2 regions of the Microbacterium sp. LS_15 genome follow, and region 2 is predicted to be linked to the other one. Evidence: riboswitches for the same ligand, from Rfam matches in the RefSeq annotation. Region 2 holds a riboswitch; the other holds the start of a gene.
The links. Region 2 has a riboswitch for thiamine pyrophosphate ahead of thiM (hydroxyethylthiazole kinase). Riboswitches for the same ligand answer to the same signal wherever they lie in the genome.

Region 1 (7,344 bases), on a different contig from region 2:
TACTCGGGGCCTTCGATCGGCCGGTTCGCTGTGAGCGAAGGTCATCCCCGCGGGGGATACGAATGTCGGCGGTTCGTGGCACTCTTGCATGTGCGCGATCGTCGGCCCGCGTCCGCCTGCCGGGAGATCCGCCGCGTCACCCTTCATAGAAAGTCCGCCTGTGCTGGGAAAAATTCTCGTCCGCTATCTGTCCCGCTATAAGTGGCTGCTGCTCGTGGTGCTGGTCTTCCAGTTCGCGAGCGCGCTGGCCACGCTCTATCTGCCCCGTCTGAACGAAGACATCATCAACAAGGGTGTCGCGCTCTCCGACACGGGGTACATCTGGCGCACCGGCCTGTTCATGCTCGCGGTGTCGCTCGGTCAGATCGTCGCGTCGATCATCGCGACCTACTTCGCGGCCCGTGCCGCCATGGGGGCCGGTCGCGACATCCGCGCCGACGTCTTCGGCCGCGTCAGCGGCTTCTCGGAGCGCGAGGTGTCGCAGTTCGGCGCCGGCTCGCTCATCACGCGCAACACGAACGACGTGCAGCAGGTGCAGATGCTCGCGATGATGGGCGCCACGATGCTCGTCACCGCGCCGCTGCTCGCGATCGGCGGCATCATCTTCGCGATCCAGACCAATGTGGGTCTGAGCTGGCTGATCGCCGTCTCGGTGCCGCTGCTCCTCATCGTCGCCGGGCTCGTCGTGAGCCGCATGGTCCCGCTGTTCCGCAGCTACCAGGGCAAGCTCGACGCGGTGAACCGGGTGATGCGCGAGCAGCTGACCGGGGTGCGCGTCGTGCGCGCCTTCGTGCGCGAGCGCATCGAGGAGGGCCGCTTCCGCGAGGCGAACACCGACATCATGGTGGTCGGTCGCAGGGTCGGCTCGCTGTTCGTGCTGCTGTTCCCGCTGTTCATGCTGATCCTCAACGTCACCGTCGTCGCCGTCATCTGGTTCGGCGGCATCGAGGTCAACGCGGGCACGGCGCAGGTCGGCACGATCTTCGCCTTCATGCAGTACATCGGGCAGATCATGGGCGGCGTCATCATGGCCAGCTTCATGGCGATCATGATCCCGCGCGCCGCCGTCTCGGCGGAGCGCATCGGCGAGGTGCTCGAGACCGAATCGAGCATGACCCGGCCGGACGCCGGGGTCACGGAATTCCCCGACCCGGGCGCCGTCTCGTTCGACGACGTCTCCTTCACGTATCCGGGCGCGGACGCCCCGGTGCTCTCGGGGATCAGCTTCGGCGCACGACCGGGCGAGACCGTCGCGATCGTCGGTTCGACGGGTGCGGGCAAGACGACTCTCGTGTCGCTCATCCCGCGCCTCTTCGACGTCTCCGGCGGAGCCATGCTCGTGGGCGGGACCGACGTGCGCGAGGCCGACGTCGAGTCGCTGTGGGCATCGATCGGACTCGTGCCGCAGCGCCCGTTCCTCTTCACCGGCACCGTCGCGTCGAACCTCCGGTACGGCCGCGAGGATGCCACCGACGAAGATCTCTGGCACGCACTGGAGATCGCGCAGGGCCGCGATTTCGTGGAGGACATGCCCGACGGGCTCGAGTCCCGCATCGCGCAGGGCGGCACCAACGTCTCGGGCGGTCAGCGTCAGCGCCTCGCCATCGCCCGTGCGATCGTGCGCCAGCCGCAGATCCTCGTGTTCGACGACTCGTTCTCCGCGCTCGACCTCACCACCGACGCGCGGCTGCGGCAGGCGCTCTGGCGGGAGCTGCCGAACGTGACGAAGATCGTCGTGGCGCAGCGCGTCTCGACCATCACCGATGCCGACCGCATCGTCGTGCTCGAGGGCGGCACCATGGTCGGGGTCGGCACGCACGAGGAGCTGCTCGAGACGAGCACCACCTATCGAGAGATCGTCGAATCGCAGCTGGGGGTGGACGCATGAGCGACCAGAAGCCGCAGAGGGCACGGCGCCAGCGCGGGGGCGCGCCAACAGCCCCCGTCGTCGAGCGCGAGCTCTCCGACGAGGAGAAGTACGAGGCGGAACTCGCCGAGAAGGCGAGGCAGGACGGCGGCGGCTGGGACAGCGTCGCGCCCGGGAAGGCCGACAACTTCGGTCGGAGCTTCAGCCGGATGATCGGCCTGCTCAAGCCGTCGGCCGTATGGTTCGTGTTCGTGTCGATCCTCGGCGCCATCGGCGTGGTTCTCACGGTCGCAGCGCCGAAGGTGCTCGCGGAGGCGACGAACCTCATCTACACGGGCTTCATCGCCAACCAGCTGGGACAGTCGCAGGGCGACCTCCCCGGTTTCCCCGCGGGGACGCCGAAGGCCGAGGTCGTGGAGCAGCTGCGCGCCGCCGGTCAGGACGACTACGCGAACCAGGTGTCGGCACTCCACGATTTCCAGGTCGGATCCGGCATCGACTTCGACGCGCTGCGCTGGATCATCGCCGCCGTGCTGGCGATCTACATCGTGGCGGCGTTCCTCAGCTGGGTCCAGGGCTACGTCATCAACGTGATCATGGTCCGCACCATGTGGCGGCTGCGCGAGCGCGTCGAGGCGAAGATCAACCGACTGCCGCTGTCGTACTTCGACAAGGTGCAGCGCGGCGACCTGATCTCGCGCGTGACGAACGACATCGACAACATCACCCAGACCATGCAGCAGTCGCTGTCCGGTGCGCTCACCGCGGTGCTGACCGTGGTCGGCGTGCTCGTGCTGATGTTCTCGATCTCCTGGCAGCTCGCGCTCGTCGCCCTCGTGGCACTGCCTCTCATGGGCGTGATCTTCGGCGTGATCGGCCCGCGTTCGCAGAAGGCCTTCGGCACCCAGTGGCGCAAGGTCGGTCGTCTCAACGCGCGCGTCGAGGAGTCGTTCTCGGGGCACGCTCTCGTCAAGGTCTTCGGCCGGGAACAGGACGCGCTGCAGAAGTTCAAGGACGAGAACGAGGAGCTGTTCCAGGCGAGCTTCAAGGCCCAGTTCCTGTCCGGCATCATCATGCCGGCCATGACGTTCGTCGGCAGCCTCACGTATGTCGGGATCGCGGTGCTCGGCGGCCTCATGGTCGCGAGCGGTCAGCTCCGCATCGGCGACGTCCAGGCGTTCATCCAGTACTCGCAGCAGTTCACTCAGCCGCTCTCCGAGCTCGGCGGCATGGCCGCGGTCGTGCAGTCCGGCACCGCGTCGGCCGAGCGGGTGTTCGAGCTGCTCGACGCCGACGAACAGGAGGCGGATGCGAAGGACGCGCCACCGCTCGAGGAGGGCACGGGCGTCATCGAGTTCGAGAACGTGCAGTTCTCCTACACGCCGGAACGTCCGCTCATCACCGACCTGTCCTTCCGGGTCGAGCCGGGGCAGACGGTCGCGATCGTCGGTCCGACCGGAGCCGGGAAGACCACGCTCGTGAACCTCATCATGCGGTTCTACGAGCTCAGCGGCGGTCGGATCACGCTCGACGGCCAGGACATCTCGGAGATCACCCGCGACGAACTGCGGTCGCGCACCGGCATGGTGCTCCAGGACCCGTGGCTGTTCGCCGGCACCATCCGCGAGAACATCCGATACGGTCGCTCCACGGCGACCGACGAGGACGTGCTCGAGGCCGCGAAGGCGACCTACGTCGACCGGTTCGTCCACGCTCTCCCCGAGGGGTACGACACCGTGCTCGACGAGGACGCCTCGAACGTCTCCGCCGGTGAGCGTCAGCTGATCACGATCGCCCGCGCATTCGTCGCCCAGCCGTCGATCCTCATCCTCGACGAAGCCACGTCCGCGGTCGACACCCGCACCGAGCTGCTGCTGCAGAACGCGATGGCGGCACTGCGTCAGGGGCGCACGTCGTTCGTGATCGCGCACCGGCTGTCGACGATCCGCGACGCCGACCTCATCCTCGTGATGGAGCATGGCGACATCGTCGAGAAGGGCACGCACGACGAGCTCATCGCCGCGCAGGGCGCCTACTGGCGTCTGTATCAGTCGCAGTTCGAGCAGGCGGCGACCGACATCGACGCCGAAGACGCTCTCACCGGCTCGACGCCCGTGGTCGTCAGCGGCGAAGCCGAGGAGATCGCCGCCGCGCAGGTGGGCGCCTCGGTGGGAGCGCAGCAACCCGTCGCCGAGGCTGCGGCAGCCAAGGCGGTCGTCGAGCGCCCGGACGGCGAGTCACCGGCCTGACTCCGTTCTCACGGGAGCTGACTCCGTACAGACGAGAGCGCCGTGTCCCTTCGGGGCGCGGCGCTCTCGTCTGTGCGGGTGGTCACCAGGCCGCTCGCGCGCCCCGCTGAGTCGACACCGACCTCGCAGTTCCCGTGGAACTCCCGCAGCGGGTGCCAAGGGAACGGGCGCGCGGCCGGCCCGTCAGCGCTGCGCTTCGCTGATGCCGAACAGCTCGAAGGGGTGCGTGAGCCGCCACCACGGATCCGGTCCCTCGACATCGGCGTCGAGGGCGAGCGGCGTGACGACCGAGTCGAGCGGACCCGCCACCAGCAGCGTCCCGACCTCGTCGCCGTCGTCGCGGTGGTCGCCGAGATCGAACGTGGGGGTGCTCTGCGCTCCCGCGCCGTTCCACAGCACGACGTCGGAGTCCGCAGCGGTGACGATGTCGATCGTCGTGCCCCACAGCGTCGTGACGGTGCCGACGACCGTCCCCCTGGGGACGGCGGGCTCCTGCGCGGTCAGCGCGGCCTCGACCTGCGCGAAGAGCGCCCGCGTCTCCGACAGGCGCTGCTCGTCGTCGGCCTGTCCGAGCACCGCGGCGTACAGGTGCACCGTCGTGTCGTCGACCGTGATGTCCTTGGCCGTCAGCAGGTTCCAGCTCTCACCGAGGGTTCCCGTCTTCACGCCGACGACGCCGGCATCCGCGAGCATCCCGTTCGTGTTCACGACCGTGCCCGCTCCGGGCAGGTCGACCGAGGTCGTGCTGACGATGCTCGCGAACACCGGGTTCTGCATCGCGCGCTCCGCGAGGGCGACGAGCGCCTCGGGCGTCGCGGTGTTGCGGTCGTCGAAGCCCGAGGGGGTCACGACGGTGATGCCGTCGAGGCCGCGGTCGCGCAGCCACACCTGCGCGGCGGAGGCGAAGGCGGCCTCCGTCCCCCAGATCTCGCGGGCCAGCCGGTCGATGTAGTTGTTGGCCGACCCCATGAGCGTGCCCTGCAGCAGCTGATACTCGGTGAGCGTGCCGCCGACGGGCACGTCGAGCGACGACTGGTCGGAGCGTCGATACTGCCAGTAGGCGAGGTTGTCGGCGCGCGTGAACGCGAACTCCGGACCCTGTTCTCCGGGCTGCAGCGGCATCCTGTCGAGCACCATGAGGCTCGACACGACCTTGGTCACGCTCGCGATCGCTGCAGGGTCCAGCGTCGACGCCGTCGTGTTGATGCCGCCGACTCCCACGGCGGCGCTTCCCTGCGCTGGCCAGAGGATGCCGGCGGCCGGCGCGGCCGTCGACGCGAACTCCGCGGTCTGCACCGTGGGCGGGATCTCGTGCAGAGGCCAGAGCATCGTGGCTCCCGCATACGTGCCGACGAGCCCGACGAGCACGCCGATCGGCACGAGCACGCCGGCCGAGGCGGCCCGGGAACGGAGTCGGGCCCCGCGCATGATCGTGCTGGCGGGGTCAGGATCGTCATCCCCGCTGAGCGAAGGGACCGCGGTCGACTCCTCCACGGCTGTCGCGTCGACCCAGGTGAGCGCGGTGGCGCCCGTGCCGTCCTCGGCCCAGCGCGCTTCGGGGGTGCCATCGACCTCTCGCATGCCGAGTTCGTCCAGGCCGTCGCGCTCTGCCGGAGGGGCGGGGCGCGTCAACGCAGGGGTCGCGTCGCTCGTGGTCGCGGACGGTGCGACGGAGGTGGCCTCGGCGGAGTCTGGAGCGGTCACCCCCTCACGGTAACCGAATCGCCGCCGAGATCCGTGGTGCGTCGGGCGGAGGCGACACAAGTGTCGGGTGACTGGGTAAGATCGTCAGCACAACCACGGGAGTCCGGCGAGCCGGGCTGAGAGGGAGCGAATCGCGCTTCGACCGTCGAACCTGATCTGGGTCATGCCAGCGCAGGGAGGAGCATTCAATGAGCACATCCACGTCCGGATCCACCACCGGATCCGTCACCGCCACCGCATCCCCGAAGGGGCTCGGCCGCCCGGAGCTCTGGCGCTGGCGGGTCGTCGACATCGTCGTCGCCAGTGTCATCGCCGTCGCCTGCGCGCTGATCTTCCTGCTGTGGAACGTGGGATACGAGGTCCCCAGCAGCCTCCTGAAGCCGCTGCTGCCCGGCGTGCAGGGCCTGCTCGCCGGCCCATGGCTGATCGCCGGCGTCCTCGGCGGGCTCATCATCCGCAAGCCGGGCGCAGCCCTGTACACCGAGCTCGTCGCCGCCGTCATCTCCGCTCTCGTCGGCAACGCGTGGGGCCCGCTCACGATCGTCTCCGGCATCGTGCAGGGTCTGGGTGCCGAGCTGGTCCTCCTCGTCTTCCTCTACGGTGTGTGGCGTCTGCCGGTCGCGATGCTCGCCGGGGCCGGTGCAGGTCTGGCGTGCGGCATCAACGACCGCATCCTCTGGTACGCGGGTGCCGACACCCTGTTCACGGTCGTGTACATCGTCTCGACGACGATCTCGGGCGCGGTCATCGCCGGCCTCGGCGGCTGGCTGATCGCACGCGGGCTGGCCGCCACGGGGGCACTCGGCCGGTTCGCCGCCGGCCGCGAGGTCACCGCACGAGTGTGACGGCCGCCGTGCAGCCCGCCGCGCTCGAGGCGCGCGGCTGGGGGTGGCGGTACGCCACGCGCCGTCGGTGGGCGGTCCGCGACGTCGAGCTGCGCATCGAGCCGGGGGAGCGGGTGCTGCTGCTCGGCGCCTCCGGCTCGGGCAAGTCCACCCTGCTGCAGGGATTCGGCGGCGTGCTGGGCGGAGCCGACGAGGGTGAGACCCTCGGGCAGCTCCTCGTCGACGGGCAGGCCCCCGTGGATGCGCGCGGACGCGTCGGCATGGTGCTGCAGGACCCCGACACACAGACGATCCTGGCGCGGGTCGGCGACGACGTCGCGTTCGGCTGCGAGAACCTCGGCGTCCCGAGGGACGAGATCTGGGCCCGCGTGCGCGAGGCGCTGGATGCTGTGCAGCTCGACGTCGCGCTCGACCGCTCGACGGCGGCACTGTCCGGCGGACAGAAGCAGCGCCTCGCGCTGGCCGGCGTGCTGGCCATGCGCCCCGGTGCGATCCTCCTGGACGAGCCGACCGCGAACCTCGACCCGGCGGGTGTGGGCGAGGTGCGGGATGCCGTCGGCGCAGCGCTCGACCGCACCGGGGCGACGCTCGTGGTGATCGAGCACCGCATCGACGTGTGGCTGCCCCTCGTGACCAGGGTGATCGTACTCGGCGCGGACGACGACAGCACGGTGGTGCT
Region 2 (7,344 bases):
CTGCCGAGCTCGACCTGTGGCACCCGACCTTCAAGGGCGGCGCGCGCTGGATCGAGTGGGGCGGGTGCGGCATGGTGAACCCGAACGTGCTGCGCGCCGCAGGGATCGACCCCGACGTCTACAGCGGCTTCGCGTTCGGGATGGGCGTCGAGCGGGCACTCATGTTCCGCAGCGACGTGCAGGACATGCGCGACATGGCCGAGGGCGATGTCCGTTTCAGCGAGCAGTACGGGATGGTGGTGTGATGCGCGTCCCGCTCTCGTGGTTGCGTGAATACGTCGATGTGGCAGCGGACACGACCCCCGAGGACGTCCTCGCGGCCATGGTCTCCGTCGGGTTCGAGGAGGAGGATGTCCACCGCTTCGAGCTGCAGGGTCCGATCGTCGTCGGCCAGGTGCTGTCGCTCGAGCCGGAGCCTCAGTCGAACGGCAAGACGATCAACTGGTGTCAGGTCGACGTCGGCGAGGCGAACGGAGGCGTCCGCGGCATCGTCTGCGGCGCGCACAACTTCGTCGTCGGCGACAAGGTCGTGGTGACGCTCCCCGGAGCCGTGCTGCCCGGTCCGTTCCCCATCGCCGCGCGCAAGACCTACGGGCACGTGTCCGACGGCATGATCGCGTCGGCACGCGAACTCGGCCTCGGCGACGAGCACGACGGCATCCTCGTGCTGTCGGATCTCGGCATCGACGCTCCCGTCGGCGCCGACGCGATCGCGCTGCTCGGCCTCGACGACGTCGCGGTCGACGTGAACGTCACGCCCGACCGCGGCTACGCGTTCTCGGTGCGCGGCATCGCCCGCGAGTACTCGCACGCGACCGGCGCCTCCTTCCGCGACCCCGCCGAGCGGGACTTCGCCGAGCTGCAGCCGGGCACGGGGCACACGGCGATCGTCGACGACTCGGCGCCGATCCGCGGCACCGTCGGGGCGAGCGAGTTCGTCACCCGCGTCGTGCGCGGGGTGGACCCCTCGCGTCCCACCCCGCCGTGGATGATCGCTCGTCTCGCCCTCGCCGGCATGCGGTCGCTCGGCGTGCTCATCGACATCACCAACTACGTGATGCTCGAGCTCGGACAGCCCCTGCACGGCTACGACCTCGACAAGCTCCAGGGCGGCATCACCGTCCGCCGCGCGACGCCCGGCGAGAAGATGACCACGCTCGACGGTCAGGAACGGAAGCTCCACGTCGAGGATCTGCTCATCACCGACGACTCCGGCCCGATCGGCCTCGCTGGTGTGATGGGCGGCGGCACCACCGAGATGAGCGAGACGACCGCGAACGTGCTGATCGAGGCGGCGACGTTCGACCCCATCACGATCGCGCGCACGGCCCGCCGGCACAAGCTGCCGAGCGAGGCGTCCAAGCGCTTCGAACGAGGCGTCGACCCGCTCGTGCCGTTCGTCGCAGCCCGCCGCGCCGCCGACCTCATGGTCGAGCTGGCTGGAGGGACGCTGACGGAGGAGGGCGGCGCGCTGTTCGCCGAGATCTTCGTCGCCGAGATCGAGCTGCCCGCCGGCTTCGTTCAGAACCTCATCGGCGTGGACTACACGGATGCCGAGATCACCGATGCGCTCACCATGATCGGCGCCGAGGTCAACGCCTCGACGGGGTCGGGATCCGAGGGAGCCGGGTGGACCGTCATCCCGCCCACCTGGCGTCCCGACATCACGGACAAGTGGTCGCTGGCGGAGGAGGTCGCGCGCATCCACGGGCTCGACCGCATCCCGTCGGTGCTGCCGACCCCGCCCTCCGGCCGGGGGTTGACCGCTCATCAGCAGGGACGGCGTCGCGTCGCGAACGCCCTCGCCGCCGCCGGTCTCGTCGAGACGCCCTCGTTCCCGTTCACGACGGAGGCGCAGAACGACCTGCACGGGTCGGCGTCGGGGGAGCACCTGCCCAGCATCCGGCTGGCGAACGCCCTCGACGGGGCCGCCCCGTTCCTGCGGCGCTCGCTCGTCCCCGGACTGCTGCAGACTGCGCACCGCAACATCTCCCGCGGCCTGACCGATCTCGCGCTGTTCGAGACGGGTGTGGTCTTCCTCCCCGAGGCCGGGGTCACCTACGGCACCGACGAGGTGCCGCCGCTCGGTGAGCGTCCCTCCGACGAGACCCTCGCGCAGCTGAACGCGTCGATCCCGCCGCAGCACTGCCACGTCGCGCTGCTGCTCACCGGCAACACCGTAACCCGCCAGCCCGGCCGTGCCGCTGAGCCGTCCGGTCTCTCCGAGGCTCTGGATGCCGTGCGCGTCATCGGCGAGGCAGCCGGTGTGACGATCGACGTCGCCCAGTCGCAGCGCGCGGCGCTGCACCCCGGCCGCACCGGCGTGCTCACGGTCGACGGCGCCGAGGTGGGCTACGTGGGCGAGCTGCACCCCGACGTGGCGTCCGCCGCGGATCTTCCCGGACGGGCGACCGTGGTCGAACTCGACCTCGACGGCATCCTCTCGCTCGCCGGCGAGAAGGCGGTCGCTCCGTCGCTGTCGACGTTCCCCGCGGCGACGCAGGACGTGTCGCTCGTCGTGGACGCGGCGGTGCCGGCCGGCGATGTCCGCGCAGCCCTGCGCGAGGGCGCCGGCGCGCTGCTCGAGTCGGTCCGCCTCGTCGACGATTACCGCGGCGAGGGCCTTCCCGAGGGCGCGAAGAGCCTCACGTTCGCGCTGCGCTTCCGCGCCGACGATCGCACACTGACTGCTGCTGAGGCCACCGAGGCCAAGCTTGCGGGCGTCGCCGTCGCCGCCGGGCGCTTCGGAGCCGCGATCCGCGACTGACGGACCACGTCGGAACGGGCGACTCGTGCTGCGCCCACGCAGGGGCGCAGCACGGGTCCCACGGCGCCACACGGTACCGTGGCGAGATGACGACCGTGAACCCGCACGCCACGCCGCCAGCAGTCCCGCACGGGACGCGCCCACTGGGAGAGGCTCCGTTCCTCGCCCCGGGCGATCAGATCGACTGGCACTACCGCCGTCCGGGCTGGCTCCGCGGCGAGCCGTCGACCATCACGCCGATGCGCGTCGTCCGCGACGACGAGCGCGGGCTCGTCGCCTGGCTCGCGCCGGGGACGGAGCAGGAGGGGCAAGGCGCGGCCGACGGGCAGCGCGTGCGCACGGTTCCGCTGGAGAGGCGCTGGATCGAACCGCGCCGGCGGATCGTGGAGCAGTGGGTGGGCAACGGCATCCTGCGGATCGCTCCGGCCGATCGGCCCTGGTCGGTCTGGCTGTTCTGGAGTGAGGCGACGAGTGCGGACTGGACCTTCGCCGGCTGGTACGTGAACCTCGAGAACGCGCATCTGCGGACCGACCGCGACACGTTCACGTCGGACCACATCCTCGACGTCGAGATCGAGCCGGACGGGCGGATCGTCATGAAGGACGAGGATGAGCTCATCGCCGCGGTCGAGCAGGGCCGTCTGGACAGCGATCAGGCAGCGCAGATCACCGAGCACGCCGCGGCGGCCATCGCCTCGTTCACCGCCGGAGCCTGGCCGTTCGACCCGGAGTGGATCGCCTGGCGCCCCGACCCCGCGTGGACCGTGCCGGTGCTGGACGGGCTCGAGGATCTGCGTCAGCCGTGACCCGCGCTCCGCTCTGAGCGGATGGGCTTTCCTCGCGCCTCGGATCCTGATGACATGAGGGCATGACGGATGTGCTGATCCTCGGCGGAACCGGGTGGTTGTCCGGTCGCATCGCGCAGCGCTGGCTGCTCTCGGGCGCTGCGGTGACGTGCCTCGCGCGGGGTGGGCGCCCTGCGCCGCCTGGCGCGACGCTGATGCTCGGCGACCGTGACGACTCCGCCGTCTACGACGTGGTGTCGCGCAGGGACTGGGATCAGGTCGTCGATGTGTCGTCCCGCGCAGACCACGTGAGCGCGGCGGTCGCCGCGCTCGGTGCGCGAGCGGGTCGCTGGACATACGTGTCCTCGGTCTCGGTGTATGCCGATGACGAGGAGGAGGATGCCGATGAGTCCGCCGCGCTGGTCGCGGCCGCCGAGTCGCTGAGCGACGATTACGGCGCGCAGAAGGTCGCCGCCGAGAACGCCGTCCGCCGGCTCGGGGAGGATCGGACGCTGGTGGTCAGGCCCGGGCTGATCGTGGGCGACGGCGACCCGAGCGATCGTTTCGGCTACTGGGCTGCGGCGTTCCTCCGGGCGCGCGCCGAACCCGTGCTCGTGCCCTTCGCCGGCGGCAGGGATGCGCAGGTCATCGATGTCGACGACCTCGCGGAGTTCGTCGTGACGACCACGGCCACCGGCGTCATGAACGCGATCGGCGACCGGCATCCGCTCGTCGACGTGCTCGCCCTGTTCCGTTCCGCCGCGCAGCACGAGGGCGACACCGTGGAGGCCGCGGACGACTGGCTGGCCGCACAGGGTGTCGACTACTGGATGGGGGAGCGGTCGCTCCCGCTCTGGTTGCCCGCCGATATGACGGGGTTCATGCGTCGCTCGAACCAGCGCTACCGCGCGGCGGGCGGCGGTCTCCGATCGCTCGAGGAGACGATCGCGACGGTCATCGCCGACGAGGACCGCCGGGGCGTCGACCGCTCGCGTCGCGCCGGACTCACGCGCGACGACGAACTCGCCCTCCTTCGCCTCCTGGACTGAGCAGAGGCGATCGCTAGACTGCGAGCAGTGACACGGGGTGCCGCATCCGCGGCTGAGAACACACCCGTCGAACCTGGTCTAGTTCGTACTAGCGAAGGGATGTCGCGATGAGCGATCGTCTGCGCCCGCACTCCGAATCGACCGTCACCGGTCCAGCCGCGGAGCTGCTCTCCGCATTGCGTCAGGCCCCACCGCTGACGCACTGCATCACGAACACGGTGGTCACCGGGTTCACCGCCAACGTGCTGCTCGCTCTCGGTGCAGCGCCGGCGATGGTCGACATCGTCGACGAGGCCGGCCCGTTCGCGCGGGTCGCCTCGGGGATGCTGGTCAACCTGGGGACCCCCACACCCGAACAGCGCGAAGCGAGCCGCGAGGCGGTCGCCGCGGCATCCGCCTCCGGCACGCCCTGGGTGCTCGACCCGGTAGCTATCGGCGCACTGCCTGTGCGGACGGCCCTGGCCAGGGAGCTCGCAGCGTCGCGGCCGACCGCCATCCGCGGCAACGCCTCGGAGATCCTCGCGCTCGCCGGGCTGAGCGAGGGGGGACGCGGGGTCGACGCGGTCGACACGCCGGATGCGGCAGCGGATGCCGCGGCCTTTCTCGCGGAGAGATTCGGCAGCGTCGTCGCGGTCTCCGGTGCGGTCGACCTCCTGACCGACGGCAGACGGACGCTGCGCATCGCCAACGGTCATGAGCTGCTCACGCGCGTCACCGGGGGAGGGTGCGCGCTCGGGGCGGTCATGGCCGCGTTCCTCGGGACCGCCCGTTCCCTGCCGATCGACGCGCTCACCGCCGTCGCCTCCGCGAGCGTCGTCTACACGATCGCCGCGGAGCGTGCGGCAGAGGGATCGGCGGGCCCCGGCAACTTCGCGGTGGCCCTGCTCGACGCGCTCGCCGCCGTGCAGCCCGGCGACATCGCGGCCGCAGCACGCATCGAGGAGGTCGTGCGGTGATCGCCGACCTGTCGCTGTACCTCGTCACCGATCCCGACCTGTGCGGACGTCGCGGTGTGGTCGAGACGGTGCGGCGCGCTGTCGCCGGAGGAGCGCGCATCGTCCAGCTCCGAGACAAGAGCGCGACGGACGCCGAGACGGTCGCGCAGCTCGTCGCTCTGTCGCGGGTGATCGACGGGCAGGCGCTCCTCGTCGTGAACGACCGGCTCGATGCAGCGCTCGCGGCGCGCGCGGCCGGAGCCCGCGTGGACGGCGTGCATCTCGGCCAGGGAGACGCCTCGGTGCGACGGGCGAGGGCAGAGCTGGGTCCGCACGCGCTGATCGGCCTCACGGCCAACACCTCCGAGCACCTCGAGGACGCCCTCGCTCTTCCCGCGGGCACGGTCGACTACCTCGGTGTGGGCGTCATCCATCCGACCAGCACGAAACCGGATCACCCGCCCGCACTGGGCGTCGAGGGCTTCCGTGCGTTCGCTGCCCGGAGCCCGCTCCCGTGCGTGGCCATCGGCGGTGTCGGGCGCGCCGACGTGGCCGCTCTGCGCGGTGCCGGTGCGGCAGGGGTCGCGGTGGTCTCGGCGCTGTGCGCGGCGAGCGATCCGGCATCCGCTGCGGCCGACCTCCTCGCGACGTGGCGATCCGCCGGCGTGCCCCGGGTGCTCTCCATCGCGGGCAGCGATCCGTCCGGCGGTGCGGGGATCCAAGCCGACCTCAAGTCGATCGCCGCGAACGGCGGGTACGGCATGGCGGCGATCACCGCCCTCACGGCGCAGAACACCCAGGGGGTGCGCGCAGTGCACGTGCCGCCTCCCGAGATGCTCCACGCACAGCTCGAGGCGCTCGCCGACGACATCGTGATCGACGCGGTCAAGATCGGGATGCTCGCGGACGCCGCCGTCATCGAGGTGGTCGGCGACTGGCTTCAGCGCGTCCGGCCGCCGATCGTCGTGCTCGACCCCGTCATGGTGGCCACCAGCGGCGACCGGCTGCTCGACCGGGCGGCCGAGACCGCGATGCGGAAGCTCGTCGAGCTGGCCGACATCGTGACCCCCAACCTCGCCGAGCTGGCCGCGCTGACCGGAGAATCGATCGGCGGATGGGAGGGGGCGCTCGCCGCGGCTGAGCGCTTCTCCCGCCGCGCCGGAATCGCTGTGCTGGTGAAGGGCGGTCACCTGCCGGGCGATGCGGTACCCGACGCGCTGGTCGACGCGGGTGACGGCATGGTCCGCGAGTTCCCCGGCTCGCGAATCGCGACCGAGAACACGCACGGCACGGGATGCTCGCTCTCGTCCGCGCTCGCGACACGGCTCGGCCGCGGGGAGGACCGGGAGACCGCCGTCGCCGCAGCCAGGGAATGGCTGCGCGAATCCCTGCGCTCCGGCGAACGGCTGCGCGTCGGCCGGGGTAACGGGCCCGTCGACCACTTCGCGGGACTGTGGGCGCGGGCGGGACTGTGGGCGCCGGCGGGGGTGACGGATGCCGGGGAGTCGAATCGACCCCGCCCCGGAGATGTCCGGCGCGAATGGTGGGAGAGCATCGCCGGCATCCGTTCCGGGATCGACGGTCTGCCCTTCGTCCGAGGACTGGCCGACGGCACGCTCCCGCGCGATGCCTTCCTCTTCTACCTGCAGCAGGACGCGCTGTATCTGCGCGACTACGCACGCGTGCTCGCCGAGGCGTCACGGCTCGCGCCGACATCCGCCGAGCAGTCCTTCTGGGTCGGCGCCGCCCACGGTGCGATCGCGGGAGAGCTCGAACTGCACGCCGCCTGGCTGACCCCCGAGCAGGGC

Region 1: linked by a shared signal. The riboswitch ahead of RAC69_RS04215 (ECF transporter S component) and the one ahead of thiM (hydroxyethylthiazole kinase) in region 2 are both predicted to bind thiamine pyrophosphate.

What each region holds. Positions count from the first base shown of each region.
Region 1 is NZ_JAVAYD010000002.1:20,192-27,535, reverse strand. It holds gene RAC69_RS04230 (ABC transporter ATP-binding protein) at 161-1,888, shown strand; gene RAC69_RS04225 (ABC transporter ATP-binding protein) at 1,885-4,116, shown strand; gene RAC69_RS04220 (D-alanyl-D-alanine carboxypeptidase family protein) at 4,300-5,820, opposite strand; TPP riboswitch at 5,906-6,015, shown strand; gene RAC69_RS04215 (ECF transporter S component) at 6,009-6,665, shown strand; gene RAC69_RS04210 (ABC transporter ATP-binding protein) at 6,662-7,344, shown strand, end outside.
Region 2 is NZ_JAVAYD010000015.1:13,437-20,780, reverse strand. It holds gene pheS (phenylalanine--tRNA ligase subunit alpha) at 1-245, shown strand, start outside; gene pheT (phenylalanine--tRNA ligase subunit beta) at 245-2,767, shown strand; gene RAC69_RS14910 (DUF402 domain-containing protein) at 2,854-3,573, shown strand; gene RAC69_RS14905 (NAD-dependent epimerase/dehydratase family protein) at 3,636-4,601, shown strand; TPP riboswitch at 4,625-4,718, shown strand; gene thiM (hydroxyethylthiazole kinase) at 4,709-5,557, shown strand; gene RAC69_RS14895 (bifunctional hydroxymethylpyrimidine kinase/phosphomethylpyrimidine kinase) at 5,554-7,344, shown strand, end outside.